DNA from 2 places in the Virgibacillus proomii genome. Region 1 is predicted to be linked to the other one. Evidence: a T-box and tRNA genes for the amino acid it is inferred to sense, from the RefSeq annotation. Region 1 holds a T-box; the other holds one or more tRNA genes.

The links. The T-box of region 1 lies ahead of serS (serine--tRNA ligase). A T-box ahead of a tRNA ligase gene usually reads a tRNA of that ligase, here a tRNA-Ser.
Region 2: it encodes a tRNA-Ser, which carries the amino acid that the T-box ahead of serS (serine--tRNA ligase) is inferred to sense. The anticodon was not compared.

What each region holds. Positions count from the first base shown of each region.
Region 1 is NZ_FUFN01000009.1:1,189,815-1,196,133, forward strand. It holds gene guaB (IMP dehydrogenase) at 1-1,180, shown strand, start outside; gene BN1066_RS07915 (serine hydrolase) at 1,747-3,078, shown strand; gene pdxS (pyridoxal 5'-phosphate synthase lyase subunit PdxS) at 3,103-3,987, shown strand; gene pdxT (pyridoxal 5'-phosphate synthase glutaminase subunit PdxT) at 4,005-4,580, shown strand; T-box leader at 4,637-4,858, shown strand; gene serS (serine--tRNA ligase) at 4,913-6,187, shown strand.
Region 2 is NZ_FUFN01000010.1:2,206,493-2,212,811, forward strand. It holds gene BN1066_RS17730 (MFS transporter) at 1-749, opposite strand, end outside; gene BN1066_RS17735 (MurR/RpiR family transcriptional regulator) at 1,086-1,964, opposite strand; gene sodA (superoxide dismutase SodA) at 2,674-3,285, opposite strand; tRNA gene BN1066_RS17745 (tRNA-Phe) at 3,850-3,925, opposite strand; tRNA gene BN1066_RS17750 (tRNA-Ser) at 3,975-4,067, opposite strand; tRNA gene BN1066_RS17755 (tRNA-Ile) at 4,076-4,152, opposite strand; tRNA gene BN1066_RS17760 (tRNA-His) at 4,175-4,250, opposite strand; tRNA gene BN1066_RS17765 (tRNA-Met) at 4,271-4,344, opposite strand; tRNA gene BN1066_RS17770 (tRNA-Asn) at 4,349-4,423, opposite strand; gene BN1066_RS17775 (Na/Pi cotransporter family protein) at 4,997-6,319, opposite strand, start outside.

The sequences.
Region 1 (6,319 bases):
AAACCCATTTTTTTTAACACCGGAACACCAAGTATATGATGCTGAACATTTGATGGGGAAATTTCGTATATCAGGTGTGCCTATTGTAAACAACATTGAGGAGAAAAAGCTTGTAGGTATTTTAACAAATCGAGATCTCCGCTTTATCCAGGATTATTCCATATCCATTTCTGATGTGATGACGAGTGAAAATTTAGTGACAGCACCGGTTGGTACAACACTTACGGAAGCCGAAAAAATCCTTCAACAATACAAAATTGAAAAACTGCCATTAGTAGATGAGGACGGCATTTTAAAAGGGCTTATTACAATTAAGGATATTGAAAAAGTTATCGAATTTCCGAATGCTGCCAAAGATACACAAGGAAGGCTACTTGTAGGTGCTGCTGTCGGAGTTACTGCTGATGCAATGAAACGAATCGAAAAGCTAGTTGAAGCAGGTATTGATGTTATTGTAATTGATACAGCTCATGGTCACTCAAAAGGCGTCATTGATCAGGTGAAGGCGGTTCGTAAAGCCTACCCAAATTTAGATATTATTGCAGGTAATGTCGCTACTAGTGAAGCAACGAAGGCTTTAATTGAAGCAGGTGCATCGATTGTTAAAGTCGGTATTGGCCCTGGATCTATTTGTACGACCAGAGTAATCGCGGGTGTCGGTGTTCCGCAAATTACAGCTGTATATGATTGTGCAAGAGCTGCTGCTGAATACAATGTACCTGTCATTGCAGACGGTGGCATTAAATACTCTGGAGATATTGTGAAAGCACTAGCTGCAGGAGCACATGCTGTTATGCTTGGTAGTATATTTGCAGGAGTTACAGAAAGCCCCGGGGAAACTGAAATTTATCAAGGAAGACAATATAAAGTTTATCGTGGAATGGGATCAGTTGGTGCGATGAAGGCAGGCTCAAAAGATCGTTATTTCCAAGAAGATGCAGAAACGAAAAAGCTCGTTCCAGAGGGAATTGAAGGGCGCGTTGCTTATAAAGGCCCTCTAGCAGATACCGTTCATCAATTAGTCGGAGGATTACGTGCTGGAATGGGATATTGTGGTACAAATACAATTGATGAATTGCGCAATAATAGTCGTTTTATCCGAATTACCAACGCCGGATTAAGAGAGAGTCATCCGCATGATGTTCAAATTACGAAAGAAGCTCCAAACTATATTGTGTAAAGACGCTCTCTTTTTGAGCCCTTCATAATGGGTAACTTTACCTTTAATATTGTAGTTAATTTGCTTACCTGTTTGTTAGATTCTTTATTACACTATAGGAAAGTATAAAACTTTAGGCTTTATCCCGTATGTAAGGTGCCGTAAGTTTCCCACTTCAAGACCTGGGTTTGTGCAAAGAGTCAAAGTGGGAGAAAACGGCACCTAAATGCCCGATTGGTTCAAGGGCCTTTAGGTCATACCCTTGTGGTACTAACATTCAGTAGGAGAAGGAAGAAAACTCCTACTGAATGAAGTTTCACTTTATCGTATAAGAAAACAATAACTGTCGCCATAAAGACTTGGCGATAAGCCAAGTCTTTATGTATATGAAGTTCCGTGTTTTACAACAGTTTGCCATGCAATTCTTGTAACTTGTACTAGTAAGTATAAGAAAATATTAGATGGGGTGTTAATCCCGTCTATTTTTTTATTATTTTATATGGTAAAATAACTAAGTGCACTTTCATAAAGAATAAATGTGCATAAATAGACATAGAGGTTAAACTACAGGGTGGAGGTACAAGAAGGTGAAACATATTTTTAAAAAGAGTTTCGTATTTTTTCTAGCAGCAGCAGTTGTCATGCTGACCATATTATCGCAGCCATATCAATTACAGGCTGCAGAAGTAGAACTAGAAGCAGAATCTGCAATCTTAGTAGATGCAAATACAGGTAAAATTTTATTTTCCAAAAATGCAGATAAAGCACTTCCCCCAGCTAGTATGACCAAAATGATGACAGAATATCTTGTATGGGAAGCGGTCGAAAAGGGTCAAATCAGCTGGGATACAACAACACAGATTAGCGACTATCCATACAGTATTTCTGCGGATTCTACTTTTTCAGGAATTGGATTAAAACAATCTAAAGATTATACAGTAAAAGATTTGTACCATGCGATGGCGCTTATTTCTGATAATGCAGCTACGATTGCCTTAGCTGAACTGATTGCAGGTTCAGAAGGTGAATTCGTAAAAATGATGAATAAAAAGGGAAAAGAAATGGGGCTTCCGGATTTTAAATTCGTTAACTCCACAGGGATTGAAAATAAATCGTTAGGAGATAATTACCCTAAAGGAACAGATCCTAATGGGACCAATCTTCTTTCGGCAGAATCTGCTGCGTTATTGGCTTATCACTTAATTAATGATTATCCAAAGGCTTTGGAAATATCCAGTAAACCAACAGCAACATTTGATGGAAAAGAACTTCGAAACTTAAATTATATGTTGTCGCATAATACAACATTTTTTAAGCAGTTTTATTATGAAGGTGTTGATGGATTAAAAACAGGCTTTACGGATTTAGCTGGTTACAGTTTTACAGGGACTGCCAAAAAAGGGGATCGTCGATTAATTTCTGTCGTCATGAAAACAAAAAGTGAAAAGAAACGCTTTGAGCAGACTGCTAAACTATTAGACTTTGGCTTTCAGAACTTTGAGAATACTAAGTTATTCCCAGCAGGATATCAATTAAAAGACAAGACATCTTTACCAGTTGCTAAAGGAAAAGAAGATAGAGTAAGTATTTCCCTTGGTGAAGCATTCATTCTGCCGATTAAACCGGATGAAAAAGATATGTATCGCATAGAATACAAGATTGATAAAGACAAGCTGGATAAAGAAGGAAAACTAAAGGCACCAATTAAAAAAGGTGAAAAAGTTGGAGTAGCCAAGCTTACGTATAAAGGCGAAAATGACTATGGATATATTGTAAATGATAGTAAGAGTACGGTAGATATTGTAACAGATCAGGCAGTGGAAAAAGCAAACTGGTTTATGCTTACAATGAGCGCAATTGGTGATTTTTTTGCTGATTTATTCCATACAGTGGTAGACTGGGTTAAAGGACTATTTTAAATAAATCTTTAGGGGGAGTTTTCAGTGTCTAATATAGGAACAGACCGTGTTAAACGAGGAATGGCTGAAATGCAAAAAGGCGGCGTTATTATGGACGTTGTCAATGCAGAGCAAGCAAAGATAGCTGAAGAAGCAGGAGCAGTTGCTGTCATGGCACTAGAGCGCGTACCTTCTGATATTCGAGCAGCTGGTGGTGTAGCTCGAATGGCTGACCCAACGATCACTGAGGAAGTATTAAATGCTGTATCCATTCCTGTCATGGCAAAAGCACGTATTGGCCATATTACAGAAGCTCGTGTATTAGAAGCAATGGGTGTTGACTATATTGACGAAAGTGAAGTGTTAACCCCTGCGGATGATGTATACCATATTAATAAATCAGACTTTACTGTACCATTTGTTTGCGGATGCCGTAATCTTGGCGAAGCAGCACGCCGTATTGGTGAAGGTGCTTCCATGTTGCGTACGAAAGGTGAGCCTGGAACTGGTAATATTGTTGAAGCCGTTCGGCATATGAGACAAGTACAATCAGAAATCCGTATGCTAACTGCAATGTCACGAGATGAAGTGATGACATATGCCAAGGAGATCGGTGCTCCATTTGAACTATTGCTTGAGATACGTAAAGAAGGTCGCTTGCCGGTAGTAAACTTTGCTGCAGGTGGAATTGCAACCCCTAGTGATGCCGCATTGATGATGGAGTTAGGAGCAGATGGAATATTTGTTGGTTCTGGTATTTTTAAATCATCCAATCCAGCTAAATATGCGAAAGCAATTGTGGAAGCAACAACACATTACAAAGATTATAAATTAATAGCTGAACTATCTAAGGATCTAGGTGAGGCTATGAAGGGGATCGAAATGAGTACACTAGAAGCTCATGATCGTATGCAAGATCGGAGCGAGTAAGAAAGAAGGAATTTTTTATGACGACCATCGGTGTACTTGCCTTACAAGGCGCTGTTCGCGAGCATATTCGAGCTGTGAGAGCATGTGGCGCTGAGGCAGTTGAGATAAAACAAAAAGAACAGCTGGCAGAAATAGATGGTTTAATCTTACCTGGCGGCGAGAGTACAACCATTAGGCGATTAATCGACAGTTACGGTTTTATTGACCCGATTCGGGATTTTGCCGACCAAGGAAAGCCGATCTTTGGTACATGTGCGGGTATGATCTTAATGGCTAAAGCTATTGAAGGACAAGCTCAAGCTCATCTTGGATTAATTGATATGACAGTTGCTCGTAACGCTTTTGGTCGTCAGGTGGCAAGCTTTGAAGCAGAATTAGAAATAACAGGTATTGCCAATGATTTTAATGCTGTATTTATTCGTGCTCCTTACGTAACAAAAGTAGGAACAGCTGTTGAAGTGCTTGCAACGTATCATGATCATATTGTGGCAGTTCGCCAAGGTCCATTTTTGGCAACCGCTTTTCATCCAGAATTGACGGATGATCAGCGACTATTGGCTTATTTCATAACCATGGTGGAAGAGGTTTCGTAAATTTATTGGCGATAGTTGCATAAGCATAAAAAATCGGTTATGATAGAAGATAATAATAAAAAGTGATGACAGGAAGCAGTAATAGTAATGTCTCTCCAAGAGAGTCGATGGTTGGTGTGAATCGATGTGAGACAGCTATGAATCCGTCCTTAAGCTGGTTTATTGAATTCTTTGGATAGTAAATAAACCCGGTTTGCGTACCGTTACAACATGAAGCCGGAAGAATATGTATTCTTCAATCAGGGTGGCAACGCGGGAATTATACTCTCGTCCCTATTTTTAGGGACGGGAGTTTTTTGATTTGTTAAGAAAAATAAAGGAGGAACGAGTATATGCTGGATATGAAATATTTACGTAATCATTTGGAAGAGGTAAAGCAAAAATTACAGCATCGAGGAGAGGATTTATCCGAGCTCCATCGGTTTGGCGACCTTGATGAAAAACGACGTCAGCTTATTGCCGATACGGAGCAATTAAAAGCAAAGCGAAATGAAACGTCGAAGCAAATCTCTGTATTAAAACGGGAAAAGAAAGATGCTGAACCGGCAATTAAAGCGATGCGCGAAGTTGGTGATGAAATTGCCAGACTAGATAAGGAATTGAAGGAAATTAATGATGAGCTGGAACATATTATGCTCTCTATCCCGAATATCCCTCATGAAAGTGTACCAATTGGGGAAGATGAAGAAGAAAATGTAGAAATACGGAAATGGGGAACCTTGCCACCACTTTCATATGAACCGAAACCGCATTGGGATATAGCTACTAATTTGGATATAGTCGATTTTGAACGTGCAGGTAAAGTAACTGGCAGCCGATTTGTATTTTATAAAGGGTTAGGATCACGTTTAGAACGGGCATTGTGGAATTTTATGTTGGATTTACATGTAGATGAGCATGGCTATGAGGAAATGTTGCCACCACAAATCATTAATCGAGCTAGTTTAACGGGGACCGGCCAATTGCCAAAGTTTGCAGAAGATGTATTTAAGCTGGAGGACTGGGATTATTTCTTGGCTCCTACAGCAGAAGTTCCTGTAACTAATTATTACCGAGACGAAATTTTAAAAGCAGATGATTTACCAAAAAAATATGCAGCATTTAGCAGCTGCTTCCGTTCTGAAGCGGGTTCTGCCGGAAGGGATACAAGAGGATTAATTCGTCAACATCAATTCAATAAAGTGGAGCTTGTCCACTTTGTTAAACCAGAAGACTCTTATGAAACGCTTGAAGCATTGACAAACCATGCAGAAAAGGTACTCCAGCTGTTAGAATTACCATATCGAGTGATGAGTATGTGTACAGGTGATTTAGGATTTACAGCCAGTAAAAAATATGATATTGAGGTATGGATTCCTAGTCAGCATACGTATCGGGAAATTTCTTCTTGCTCTAACTTTGAAGATTTCCAAGCGAGACGTGCTAATATTCGTTTTCGAAGAGAAGCTAAAGCAAAACCGGAATTTGTTCATACATTAAATGGTTCTGGTTTAGCAGTCGGCCGTACGGTAGCTGCTATTTTAGAAAACTACCAGCAAAAGGATGGTACGGTTATTATCCCTACTGCATTACGTCCATACATGGGTGGAAGGGAAATAATGAAATAAGGAAACATTTTTTTACACTATAGGAAAGTATAAAACTTTAGGCTTTATCCCGCATGTAAGGTGCCGTAAGACTCCTGCTTCAAGAGCCTTTAGTTGATACAAAGGGTCAAAGTAGGGGAAAACGGCACCTAA
Region 2 (6,319 bases), on a different contig from region 1:
CTTTGGGTAATTAAAAACACCCAAATAGAGATTATAAATGCAAATATTCCTTCTCGTAATCCTTGAAAAATATGAGCGTTCTGAATCCGTTTCCAGTTCTTATTATGGAATCGTTCTGCAAACACTCTGCGAAAATGAAAGCTTCCCTCTGCCTTGCGCTGATTTAAAAAGAAGCTAATAATTACTGCACAAATAAACATCAGGAATGAAACAGTAAAAATAACAGAATAACCAATATTAGCCTTCATTTTTGAAATAATCATCCCAGCGAGTAAAGGGCCGACCATACCACTAAATGATTGCAATATTCCTAAAAAACCATTAAAAAAATCACGTGTGTCTGGTTCTGTAATTTCAAAGGTCAACACATTAAATGCAAGCCAATAAAATCCATAACCAACCCCTAAAAGACCACCAAGCATGAAATTAAAATAAGCAGCTTTTTCACCTATTACAAGCACACTTAAAAAAAAGAGCGATAAAAAAAATACTCCCAATCGCAACACAATGATTCGATCAACTTTTTTCGCTAATATTCCAGCTATAATAAAAGTAATTGGTAAAAAGGTGTAGATTGCTAAGTTATAGACTGCAATTGTAACAAAATCTCCTGATTGCTTCCAAAGATAAATGTTGACAAACGTGTTGGATAGAAATAGTCCCAGTGAGTATAGACCTCCAATAAGAAGTAATAAAATAAGATCTTTATTTACATTCATATGGCGGTTAATAGCATGGATTTTCTGCATATCGGATACCCCTTTTTCAAGTCAATATTAGTTTGAACAAAGTACGAACCAGATATACAACCATACAATAGAATTGATTAATTTTTATATAGGTAGCAAGTTAAATTAGTGATACTTCAATTATTTTTTCATTTAGATTATTAGATTTGCACTAGTTAGCAACATATTACCGTTTCATTAGGAATGCATAATTATCTGTGAACTACTACCACTAGAGGAAAGAAATATCACGGTTTTTCTCCTCGTAATTCTACTGTCAAGTTTTCATACGTATAATCCTTTCCTCTTCCAAAATTAACCATATATACACCTTTACGTAACATTTATTTCTTTTAATCAGTTACGATTAGAGCGTTTACCTTTTTTAGATAAAAACTCGACCGCTTCTCTAGTTGCATTCAAATGCTCAACTGTATCATCATATTGTAATGATGCTACTGACATAAACAGAATATCGATTACGTGAAGTTGGGCGATACGAGATGAAGTTGCGCCACTTCGAAAGGTAGGCTCTCTAGTTGCAGAAGTGTATAATTTTAAATCTGCTTCTTCTGTCACTAAAGATTTCCCATATTTAGTCAGACTAATCGTGGTAGCATTATTTTTTTTCGCTAATTGAAGAATCTTAGCGACTTCTACAGTTTCTCCGGAAAAAGAAATTCCTAAAACTACATCTTTCTTTGTTGTATTGGCAACTTGTGTTGCTGCCATATGTAAATCCGTAAACGCATATGCATTTTTATTAATCCGCAAAAATTTTTGCTGTGCATCCTGTGCAATTATACTGGAAGCGCCGACCCCAATAAAGTGAAGACTTTTTGCATTCTTCACTTTTTCTACTACTTTTTGCAACTGTTCAACATTTAATAATTCAGCAGTTTCCCGAATTGTTTGAACGCTATTATTTGTCATCTTCTTAATAACAGAAAGTAAAGGTTCATTAGGCTCTATATCTCTCAATCCAACCTCTTCTGTTTTATGGAGGTCTCCAGCTATTCTTAACTTTAAATCTTGAAATCCCTTTAAGTTTAATGATTTACAAAGTCTAATAACAGCAGCTCCGCTGGTTGAACTTCTATTCCCTAACTCAACAGCTGTCAAGGTCAACGCTTCCTCTGGATTATTTATAATATAGGAAGCAATTTTTCTTTCAGAAGGTGGAAGCGAAGAAAGCATCTCTGTAAGAATTACTATACCGCCACTTGTCGCCATCATATCAACTCATTTCTAATTAATTACTGTCATTATTCTATTATATGAATAATAAAAAATTACATCAATCTATCTTGCTTAAAAGTACCAGGTATAAATTAAAATTTTATCTGTGCTTTTTCTTCCTTCTGATAAGAGGTAGAACAAAAAACAGGCGATCAGTTAGCAACGACAAACTGGAAAAATTTTGATGAGATAAGAAGACATGCCTTTAAAATAGGGATGCCGACGCCTGAGCGGCAGCCGCTTTTAGTTGCCCTTTCTTTAGATTCGAGTCAATGTTGACTTATCATAGAAAGAAGAATGTGGCTTTTTCTAGGAGCACTATCGCGTAAACTAGACAAACCTACTTTCAAAATAAATAGCCACTGGATAAAAGCGGATACCGTTTCCTAGACACGTACAGAGGGTTAAATTGCAGACCTTAAAAATCGCGATGTATCGCTTTCAGGACATCCTTGTCCTTGACAAAGAAAATCCCTTTTTCTTCGTGCGATGTATCGCTCTCGAAGCGTTCCTTGTCCGTCGACCTGAACGCGGAAATTTTAGGTATCCCCACTTAAACTTTTTCGTAATTTCTATCATACCTAATGGGAGTTTTATGGAGCTTAGAAGCGTGATATAGGGTTTTATTAATCCTATTGAATCTTGATTTTAACGAAACACAAAAAGCCACCTTATCGGTGACTTTTTATTTCTTTTATAACGTCTTTTATTTTGCTTCGTTATAGTTTTTTGCAACTTCATCCCAGTTAACGATGTTCCAAAATGCAGAAACATATTCTGGACGTCTATTTTGATAGTTTAGATAGTAAGCATGCTCCCAAACATCTAAGCCCAAAATAGGTGTTTTTCCTTCCATTAATGGTGAGTCTTGGTTTGGTGTACTAGTTATTTCTAATTTTCCATTATTTACAACAAGCCATGCCCATCCTGAACCGAAACGTCCAGTTGCTGCACTTTCAAACTGTTCTTTAAACTTTTCGAAACTACCAAAAGTCTCGTTAATTTTAGCAGCAAGCTCACCAGTTGGTTCTCCACCACCATTTGGTGAAAGAATCTTCCAGAAAAGGCTATGGTTAGCGTGTCCACCGCCATTATTTCTTACAGCAGTACGAGCGCTTTCTGGCACAGCATCTAGGTTGCTAATTAAATCCATTAATGATTTATTCTGAAGGTTTGCATGTCCCTCTAAAGCATCATTTAATTTTGTAACATACGTATTATGATGCTTTGTATGGTGTATGTTCATGGTCTCCTTGTCGATTGTAGGCTCAAGTGCATCGTATGCATATGGTAGTTCGGGTAATTCAAATTTTGACATTATTCCTTCCTCCTCTAATAAATCCATTTTAATTAAAAAGGATCTAATATCACCCTTTTAATCAAGCCTACCAAAGGTTTTTTAGTGTTGCAAATTATATGCATTAACATACTATAGGCTAAGGTGTATAAAGAACACTGGACATATACAAACTGGAAAATTTCCGACGGGATAAAGTGAACTTCATTGCGTGGAATGCTTTTCCAAGAAATGTTAGTACCGCAACGGTATGATCTAAAGGCCTCTGAACCAATCGGGCATTTAGGTGCCGGTTTCTCCAATTTAAACTTAAGATACGGAGCCTTCCATTTTCGGATAAAGAAAATATGCCTCTAAAAACAGGGGAATGCTGACGCCTGAGCGGCAAACAGCCTGCTTTTAGTCGCCTACCTTTAGATCTGAGCCGACGTTGACTTATCGTAGGAAGAAGACCGACCAAAGTTTGCTAGTCGCTCGAGCGCTTAAGCTAGACAACGTTACTTTTCACAAAAAATTAACCGCCATGTAGAAACGGATATAATTGGCTAGACAAATAAAAAAACAAGCAGATGCTTGTTTAAAAAATGGTGGCTCGGGACGGAATCGAACCGCCGACACAGGGATTTTCAGTCCCTTGCTCTACCGACTGAGCTACCGAGCCATCAGAATATAAAATTGATTTTCTGTACTTCTTAACCGCACTATATGTATGGAGGAGGTAGAGGGATTCGAACCCCCGCGGGCTGTTACACCCCTGTCGGTTTTCAAGACCGATCCCTTCAGCCAGACTTGGGTATACCTCCAACTAGACTGGTGGACCCTGCAGGACTCGAACCTGCGACCGATCGGTTATGAGCCGATAGCTCTAACCAACTGAGCTAAGGGTCCGGTTGATATAATTTTAATATAATGGGGCGACCGGTGGGGATCGAACCCACGGATGCCGGAGCCACAATCCGGTGCGTTAACCACTTCGCCACGACCGCCATACAAGTTTATATTTAAGTGGCGGTGGAGGGGATCGAACCCACGACCTCACGGGTATGAACCGTACGCTCTCGCCAGCTGAGCTACACCGCCAAATTGGCTCCACAGGTAGGATTCGAACCTACGACCGATCGGTTAACAGCCGATTGCTCTACCACTGAGCTACTGTGGAACGGGTATGCTATAATTTGTTTAAATTATAGCGACAAGATATAATTTACCACGTTCAACAACTTCTGTCAATATCTTTTTTTACAAAATCTTAACAAACTATTATGTATGTATTTCATTTATATATCGCTTTAAAACGACAATATTTACTATAGCATCTTTCTATATGGATTTCAAGGCTTAATTTAAAATTAGAAAATTAGAATTAATCACCTACCAAAATGAAATATTTGCATCGTTCTAATTAATTAGAACGATGCAAAATTATAATAAAGTGAAAGTTCATTCAGTGGATTTCTTCATTAGAAATGGAACAAAGACAAAAATCATAATTATGCTTAAAAAACGCTTTTTCTTCATTCGTTACGATGTTTGGTGCAAAGCTTTTCTTGTCCCTGAAAAACCGCGAAGGAAGTATCGCTGTCTTGGTTATTTCTTGTCAGTCAATGAATAGGTATTTAAATGCCGTTATTTCCCGCTTAGATGCTTCGGATTTTCTATCACTCCTGAAGCAAAAGTCGTATGTCACAACCTTAGATGCGAGATAAAAGTGAAATAGCACCGTAACTAAACACTACTCGCCAAGAACTTCTTCAGCAAGGTTTACTGCGTGATCTCCGATTCGCTCTAAATTACTAATAATATCCACAAATACAATTCCAGCGGATCCACTACAAATCCCTTCATTCATACGAATAATATGTTTTTTTCGAAATTTCCGCTCCATTTTATCGATTTGGTCCTCTTTTTGAATAACTGAAAGTGCTTCTTCACGGTTCATTTCTTGAATGGCGTAAACGGCCTGCTTAACAGTAGAAATCGTTAACTCAAACATTTCATTAAGATCTTCTTTCGCATAATCTGTTAAGTATAGTTTATTAGAAATTTTATATTCAATGAGTTCAACAATATTTTCAAAATGATCTCCAATTCGCTCAACGTCACGAACTGAATCGAGGATAGAAGAATGTTTTTCACTTTCTAATTCAGACAGTGATTCTGTCGATAATTCAATCAAATAATTAGTAATTTTTCGGTCAAGATTATTTAACGCACTTTCGATTTGCATTGCCAACTCCGAGTGTTTAATCAAATGAGTATTTAAGTATTTATTGGTCTCTTCCAACCCCTTATATGCATACTCGCCCATTCTCACTAACTCAGACTTAGCTTGATCTAATGCTACAGAAGGTGATTGTTGAATGAATATAGGATCCAGATGTTTTGGCTTATATTCTATAATGGAATCTTTACCTGGTATAATTTTGGTTACCAGCCAGGCTAAAGCGCCAATAAATGGAAATTGTATAATCGTATTGGTTATGTTAAATGTCCCGTGAGCAAACGCAATGGTCATTTCAGGGTTCAAATGAAGCTGACCTTGTAAAAAGGAAATAAAACTTGTAAATATCCCTAAAAATATAAGAAAGATTGTTGCTCCTACCAAGTTGAAAATAACATGGGTAAGTGCAGCTCGCTTAGCGCCTATAGTTGCACCTATGGAAGCAAGCACTGCAGTAATGGTCGTACCAATATTATCTCCAAATAAAACAGGGATTGCTGCCTTTAATTCCATTGCTCCTTCAGAAAATAAGCCCTGCAAAATACCAATAGTTGCACTTGAGCTTTGTACAATTAAAGTAAATACAGTACCAATCACTACACCTAAGACAGGACTATCACTCATATTAATTGTTAGCTCTTGAAATGCTTCTAAGCTTCGCAACGGCTTCATACCATTACTCATTAATTCTAAGCCAAAGAATAGCGCTCCAAAACCAAAAACGGCTTGTCCTATAGCGTTAACTTTCTGACTTTTAAAGAAAAACAATAAGAAACAACCTACAGCAAGAATTGGCAACGAATATGCACTAATATCAATTCCTATAATAAATGC